Regions from separate parts of the Peribacillus sp. NJ4 genome, predicted to be linked through region 1. Evidence: riboswitches for the same ligand, from Rfam matches in the RefSeq annotation. Region 1 holds a riboswitch; the other holds the start of a gene.
What was found. Region 1 has a riboswitch for FMN ahead of QUF94_RS10485 (ECF transporter S component). Riboswitches for the same ligand answer to the same signal wherever they lie in the genome.

Region 1 (4,203 bases):
AAACTGGATTTCCTTCGAAATAGGTCAAAACTTCTTGGGCAACCTGTACGGCTACATTTAATTGGGCCTCTTTCGTAGATGCACCTAGATGAGGTGTAGCAATGACGCTATCCAGTTCAAGCAGTTTATGGCCAAGTGGAGGTTCTTCAACGAAAACATCCAGCGCCGCCCCTGCAACATGTCCTTCAACTATCATTTCATATAAATCATCTTCGTCTAGAATTCCACCACGGGCGCAGTTCAGTACATAAACTCCTTTTTTACAGGTAAGCAGTTTTTCTTTATTGATTAAACCTCTAGTTTCATTCGTTAGTGGAGTATGTACAGTAATGATGTCTGCTTTAGGAAGCAATTCATTTAACGGTAAGGACGTTACGGCCATTTTCTTTGCACGATCAGCAGTCAGGAACGGATCATAGACAATCACATCCATCCCAAACACTTTAGCACGTTTGGCAATTTCCCCTCCGATACGTCCAAATCCAACTATACCTAATACTTTGCCGCGAAGTTCAGTTCCAGTATATGAAGAACGTTTCCATTCCCCATTCTTCAGTGAAGCATAGGCTTGCGGAATATGGCGCATTAAGGAAGCCATCATGGCAAATGTATGTTCTGCAGTTGAAATGGTATTGCCGTCAGGAGCATTAACCACGACAATCCCGCGTTTTGTCGCAGCGGGAATGTCTATGTTATCGACGCCGACACCCGCGCGTGCTATAATTTTCAACTGCGGCATACGGTTCATTAAATCTTCCGTAACCTTCGTTGCACTTCTTACAAGTATTGCATCAATCTGATCAAGTTCGTTTTCCGCTTCCTCTACTGTCTTCTGAATAAGGTGAATATTGGAAGCCTCTGATAGCGGTCCGAGTCCTTCTGGTTTGATGGCATCTGCTACTAAAATCCGATACACGTCTAAACACCTTCCTAGGGAAAAGAATTATCTTAAATTTCAGTTAATTTTACAATTTAAATGCCAATTGTGTCAATTTGGCTTCACTGATTGTAAGCGCTTAAAACTATAATTACATTTGGATCGTATGTTTAATGCCGCACTATTAATGGCTTCAACATCGATTGCCTTAAAAGAAAAAATATTTTCATTATTATAAATTTTGTGTATCCGATTTTTCTTTTAAGTGATCAATATTCATCCTAAATGTATCAACTGAGAAAAAATGCTATCACAAAAAAGGAATTTCGGATATAATGGGAAAGATAAAACAAAATTTTATAGGTCTATCTTCGGGGCGGGGTGAAATTCCCCACCGGCGGTGATGAAGGAAATTCTCTTCTAAGCCCGCGAGCCTTATGGGGCAGGATTTGGTGTGATTCCAAAGCCGACAGTATAGTCTGGATGGGAGAAGATGGAGGTTCCTGAGTGCGTTTCAACAGATATTTGCTGAACGTTTGTTTGATGTAACCTTTAATTTATCCCTTTAATTCTATTGGAATTAAAGGTTTTTTATTGAGCATCAACATGATTAAGGAACCCTAACCTCTTTTTCAGGTAGATCGGAAAAGAAGGAGAGAGAACTATGAAAAAGAACAAAGTGAAAAAAATGGTCACACTGGCCATGATGGGAAGCATTTCTTATTTATTGATGCTTTTAAATTTTCCGTTTCCAGGATTCCCGCCTTTTCTCAATGTTGATTTTAGCGACATACCAGCACTGATGGCGGCATTGATTTTCGGTCCGATGGCCGGGATTCTAGTTGAATTCCTTAAAAACTTATTGGATTTTGTCATGACAGGGACCTTGACTGTTGTACCAGTGGGACATATCGCTAACTTTATTGCGGGAATACTGTTCGTCTTGCCGACTTATTATGTATTTAATAAAATCAATTCAAAAAAAGGGATGACGTTCGCTTTACTTGCGGGTACAGTTTCCATGGCGGTATTTATGAGCGTTTTAAACTATTTTGTCTTTTTACCGGCTTATACCTTCTTTATGGGAGCGGATGCAATGTCGGCACCCGAGTCGAGAAAGTTCGTCACGACGGCAATCTTGCCTTTCAACGTGATTAAAGGCGTGCTCATCACATCTGTATTCATGTTATTGTTCATTAAATTACAGACATGGATCAATAAGCAAACATTATATAAAAATGCTTAATGGCATTGACGATAGAAACATAAAAAAACAACCGGATATCCTTATCCGGTTGTTTTTTTATGTCTTTGGCATGGGAATATGTGAAGCGACATTGGCCAAAAGAAAAAGCCATTCTCGATTGAAAATGGCTTTTACGTTTATTCGAATTTTAGTGCATCCCCGTCAAATGCCTCGTCAGCAACTTTAATAGAATCCGTTGGACATCCTTCAAATGCATCCATCATATCATCTATAAGTACATCTGGAATTTCAACGATTCCCTCATTATCGTCAAGGGTAACAAATGCAATCCCTTCGTCATCATAATCATATATATCTGGTGCTGCTGCTCCACAAGCACCACAAGCGATGCATGTTTCTTTATCCACAATAGTAAATTTAGCCATGAATATAACCCCTCCTAAGTTGATTAACAACTGATAATCTTTTTATTTCAGATTATTATCTCTTTCTTATTGTAAGACCGAATGCCAAACTTTTCAATAGAAATTGTATTGATAATAACTATCATGTAGTAGAATGTCAACGAAAAACATCGTAATAATTAACTTGGGTCTTACCATGGTTCGTCATTTAGTCACATAATTTTCCTTGTATTCATCAATAATAACGGTGATTTTTGCAGATATTTGTTACAATGGGTTTATTGGTTAAATGAAACAAGGATGTGAGTCCCATGAATAATTATCTACAGGCAATCATTCTATATGCGATAAAAAAATTTCAAGGCGAACGTTCCATTTATGCTATATACCATATGCTACAGGGAAAGAAGTCGTCACAAACAATCCAGGATGCCCATTTATTCGGGTTAACGAATATATTTGGGACAATACCTCGATTTACCCGTCAGCAATTAAATCAAAACATTGAACAGTTCCTTAAACATGACTACATTAATTTAACGGATAAATCAGATGCATATGAAATTAGTCTGCAAGGAGAGGGAATTTTAGTCGATTACTTTAAAAATAATCCTTTTCCGACGTATATAAATGGTTGGAAGTATCACAATATCACCCCTGTTTTCTGGGGAAGGTTAAACTTACTCATTCAAACCATATCCCATATTGTCCACAATGAAAGACGTTTTTATCCGATACAACGAAATCCGAAAATCCAATATTTCGTAAAGGAATTCTTACATGCCAATCGTCAGGACCGAGTGTTGATTGCCCAACATCTATATGAAGAACTGATTTCCCTTTTAGAAAGTCAAAGTGATTTGAAACGAGACATTTTCATTTTGAAATTAACTGGGGTAAACAGGATTGGGCTTACGTTTGAACAGATTGCCAAAAGTAAAGATGTAGAAGAACAATATGTACGCTTTACATTTCTTGACTCGTTGCATCAAATGCTTTCAGAAATGGAAACGGGAACGGAATACCCCCTTTTGTCCTCGTTAACCAATGATTGGCAAAGGAGTGAGAATCCTCATTTGACACAATCTTCACAGACTACTTTACGATACATACAGGACGGGAAAAACCTGGGGGAAATAGCTGAAATCCGCCGATTGAAAGTCAACACCATTGAAGATCACCTTGTTGAAATTGTCCTATCGGATAAAGGTTTCCCCATATCCGATTATGTGTCTATCGAGGATGAGAGAGAAATTGCTGCAGCTATTAAGGAACTTGGTACGAAAAAGCTTAAAGCAATCAAGAATATGGTCGATAATAAACAGATAAGCTTTTTCCAAATACGGCTTGTACTTGCGAAATTAGGTGATGGATGATGAATATAGAACGAGTCCTCAAAGAAAAATTCGGATTTGATGAATTCCGTCCAGGACAAAAAGAAGTGGTTGAATCATTGATGTCCGGCCGTCATACTTTAGCGATGCTGCCAACCGGATCCGGTAAATCATTATGTTACCAGTTGCCGGCCTATCTTTTGCATAAGACTGTCCTAATTGTCTCCCCATTATTATCATTAATGCAGGATCAGGCAGATCAGCTGAAGATGAGTGGCGAAAAAAGGGTTTTGACCCTCAATTCTTTTTTGAATTTAAATCAAAAAAGGAAAGCTTTCGACCGGTTACATAGTTATCGTTTTATCTTTTTATCTCCTGAAA
Region 2 (4,203 bases), 2.8 Mb from region 1:
GGCTTGTTCAATATTCTCAGTTGTCAACAATCCGAAGATAACCGGTACACCTGTGTCCAAGGAAACGGATGCCATGCCTTTAGCTGCTTCATTGCACACATAATCATAATGTGAAGTGGCACCCCTGATTACCGTTCCAAGACCGATTACCGCATCATATTTACCTGTATTCACAAGTTTCTTCGCAATTAACGGAAGTTCAAAAGCACCCGGGACCCATGCGATGTCAACATCATTCTCATCAACACCATGACGCTTAAGGCCATCCAATGCCCCTCCTAAAAGCTTGCTTGTGATAAACTCATTAAATCTTCCTACAACGATTCCTACTTTCAATCCTGATCCGATTAATTGTGCTTCAATAATTTTCCCCATGTCCAATTCCTCCTAATTATTATACAGATATCATTTTTTGTTCATATAAATGCGCTAAACTCCTTAAGCATTCGGGATGTTCAGTTCAAATTCCTGTTTCCCGATTGTATCACTTTGTTGAAGAAACCGAATCAAATCGGCTATCGTGATGAATTTCAGGTTGAATTTCTCAGCGATGACTTCCAAATCGGATACGCGTGCCATCGATCCATCTTCATTCATGATCTCGCAAATGACACCAGCTGGAGCGGCACCGCATAACTTTGCCAAATCCACCGAAGCTTCCGTATGTCCTGCCCTCCTCAGTACGCCGCCTTCTTTAGCGACTATCGGAAAAGTGTGACCAGGCCTTTGAAAATCTTCAGCGACCGAATCCTCTTTAAGAAGCTCAAGTATCGTCAATGACCGTTCAAAAGCACTGATTCCTGTGGAAGTGCTTTTATGATCGACACTAACAGTAAAAGCAGTACCATGATGATCGGTATTTTCTCCTACCATAGGATGCAGGTTCAATTTTCCTGCCAATTCTTCAGTAATGGTTGTACAAATCAAACCTCGTCCATGAGTCGCCATGAAATTAATCGCTTCCGGCGTCGCCTTTTCGGCCAACAAGACAAAATCCCCTTCATTTTCACGGTCTTCATCATCGGATACGATTACTATCTTGCCAGCTTTCAAATCTTCGATCGCTTCTTCAATTGTATGGAACATCATTACACCGCCCTTTTATTAGAATCCGTGCTCTGCCAAAAACTCTAAATTCAGCCCTGGTTTTGAATCACCAGTTTTCATTTGATGTATAATATATTTCCCTATCATGTCATTTTCGATGTTAACTATATCGCCAGCCGCTTTTTGCCCCAATACGGTGTCCTGATGAGTCAATGGAATCAGTGATACAGTCAAAAGGTTTCGTTCGATTCCAAATATCGTCAAGCTCGTTCCATCAATGGCTACAGATCCTTTTGGAATGCAAAAGGTACTGAGCCCTTCTTCCAATTGGATTACATAATATACGGCATTTTCTTTTCGTTCTTTTTTTATGATTGTTCCGGTTCCGTCGATATGACCTGAAACAAAATGACCGCCAAACCTTCCCTGTGCACTCATGGCTCGTTCGAGATTCACAGGTGATCCCAACTTTAACGTCCGGATCGAGGAAGCTTTGACCGTTTCCGGCATCACATCGACCGTAAACAAACTTTTCGTGAAGGACGTTACCGTTAAGCAGACCCCGTTGACTGAAATACTATCCCCCAGATGAACATCTTCAAGGATTTTTTCAGAACGAATCGACAGCTCCATACTGCTTTTCCCTTTTTTCAAGGAATGGACGGTACCGATATCCTCAATGATTCCCGTAAACATGTTTTTCCCCCTTTTATAAAATATAAAAAACCCCTTAGGAAGACCTAAGGAGTTAGCAGGAGAAATGAGTGAAAAAAACTGTATACCTAAAAAGCCCAATATTTTCTTTTTTGAAAAATTAGGCGTACGTATACACTTGGGTTCCACACGTCCTTCTCCCATCCAGACTGTACTGTCGGCTTTGGAATCTCACCAAATCCTGCCTTTATCAGGCTCGCGGGCTTAGAATTTCTTCATCACCGCCGGTTGGGATTTTCACCCGACCCCGAAGGACACTATCAACACATTGCTGCGCTTTCTAGTATTATGTTGTTATTTAAAAGCCTATGTAATAGGATTTTTACGGTTATGATATTTATCGAAATGTTTTATAGTCCTGTTGAATATTGTTCATTCCTTCCAAGTATCCTACCAAAAAACTACCACTGAATTGACTTTTAATTAATGACATATTACCACGACAAAATAAAAAGAACAAGGAATCAATCTCCTTGCCCTTCTCCATCAGGCCATTTTAAAAAAGTAATTTTGGATACTTTGTATATCCTTCCGTTTTTAACCACGTGTAAGGGAAGGTCCCTATTCCCTTTTTTATCCTTAGCAGGTACGTTTACATCCACTTCGACGTTTTACTCTACCTTTTGTTCTTGTTTAGATTCGCATTTGCATTTACTATGTCCGCAATCTTTACATTTTTTGTTTAAACCCAAGTCTCGAATATGTTAATGACTAGTTTATGTAAATGAATGAAAAGAGTTTGGACCACACAATGGATACTATAAAGACTTGGCCCATAAGCTCGGCCATACTAAAAATCAAGTTAGCTGCAAGTTATATGTGATGGACCATGTCTACATGTGTGATCCGTTTCATCCACCATTCCTGGCATAAATGATTGTCTCCTGCCAATACAACAGCACGGCACTTCTTCAAACCAGATGAGTTATAGAACTTCTTAGCTTCTTTATCACGTTTGTATTTATTGTAATAAGCCTGCTTACCCATACTATTTCCTCACCTTCTTTCTCCAAAATAAAAAGCACCCACAGAATGAGTGCAATATTTAAACTATTTAAATTCAATTAGTGCTTTGCAACTTACCATTAACTAAACTACTATATTGTATCGGAATGTACTTACCACCTGATTTTGATTTTACTATTCCATTCAAAATAATGCTTTTTACTCTCTTTTTTCTTGCAACAATCTTTTACCTTCTTACAACTGTGTTTCTCTTTTTTACAACACTTTTTCTCTTTTTTCTTGCAACAATGTTTTACCTTCTTACAACTGTGTTTCTCTTTTTTACAACACTTTTTCTCTTTTTTCTTGCAACAATCTTTTACCTTCTTACAACTGTGTTTCTCTTTTTTGTAACACTTTTTATCCTTTTTTTTCTTACAACCATGTTTTCCCATATAATCATCTCCATATCATGTATTGTTATATAATATGGATTTACTAAATTTACGCTTGTGCTTGTCCCCATTAATAAAAATATTGACATCTTCTTTCTCCAAGATAAAAAGCACCCAATTGAATAGATGATAATATAACTATACAATCGAATTCAGAGGGTTTTCTTATATATTATCTATAAAGATTTTCTTTAGGAATTTTGCTCTAATGATGGACAAAAATTTAGAGTATTCGAATCCGATTTCAGAACGGATGTTTGTATATTAAAAAACACTTATATTTATGGATGCTTAATGATTTCAAATTATCTATCCACGTTCTTTAAAATGAATCTCCCATAAGCCTGGTTATATCTAACATCTGTGATTTATCCTCATAGACCAATCTTTTATTTTCGTCTTCTAATTCTGTATTCAAACCAAAAATAACAGCCTTTATCAGTTATTACTTTCAGACAATAAAAAGTTAACTTCCCTACTTCTTCAGGTTGAACTTCTTGACGATTTACAAAGTCTTCATTAAGGCTTCTAGTTTATCATTAAAGCTAGCATTTCATGTGGAGTATACGATTCAATGCACCCTTCAATTGTGCCAACCTTTCCTACCAAACACGAAAATGGAACAAATAAAAACCGCCTCAAACCCTTTAAAACAAAGGTTTAGGCGGTTTATTTTTTTCTGTGGTATCTTACGATCCGAAGGACTAAATTAATATGAATTTTTGAATATTTTATCGCCATAAAGTGAATGTGAAATTTCTAAACTTAAATGGTTAATTAACTACGGGAAATCCCTTTCTATATGGAAAAATGAAATTCATTTCCGAGTACCCCCGATGTGCTCCAAAAAGATTAAACATGCTTAAATGGTGGAATAAGTTATAGGAGTCACAATTCATACAAGGAGGAAGCTCATGCTTATTGCCATCACCAATTTGATTTTCTTTCTATTCGTCGTAACAGTGAATTTTCTAGCCAATTTCCTGCCATTGAACGGCCAAACATCAGGAGAGGTCTCTGATAAATTGGATGTCCTTTTCAC

Region 2: linked by a shared signal. The riboswitch ahead of ribE (riboflavin synthase) and the one ahead of QUF94_RS10485 (ECF transporter S component) in region 1 are both predicted to bind FMN.

Annotation. Positions count from the first base shown of each region.
Region 1 is NZ_JAUCFQ010000001.1:2,080,543-2,084,745, forward strand. It holds gene serA (phosphoglycerate dehydrogenase) at 1-916, opposite strand, end outside; FMN riboswitch at 1,241-1,376, shown strand; gene QUF94_RS10485 (ECF transporter S component) at 1,542-2,123, shown strand; gene QUF94_RS10490 (ferredoxin) at 2,261-2,509, opposite strand; gene QUF94_RS10495 (YpbB family protein) at 2,800-3,864, shown strand; gene QUF94_RS10500 (RecQ family ATP-dependent DNA helicase) at 3,864-4,203, shown strand, end outside.
Region 2 is NZ_JAUCFQ010000001.1:4,848,582-4,852,784, forward strand. It holds gene ribH (6,7-dimethyl-8-ribityllumazine synthase) at 1-375, opposite strand, end outside; partial or broken gene ribB (3,4-dihydroxy-2-butanone-4-phosphate synthase) at 448-1,086, opposite strand; gene ribE (riboflavin synthase) at 1,105-1,743, opposite strand; FMN riboswitch at 1,890-2,020, opposite strand; gene QUF94_RS24295 (hypothetical protein) at 2,575-2,748, opposite strand; gene QUF94_RS24300 (hypothetical protein) at 2,880-3,161, opposite strand; gene QUF94_RS24305 (TspO/MBR family protein) at 4,076-4,203, shown strand, end outside.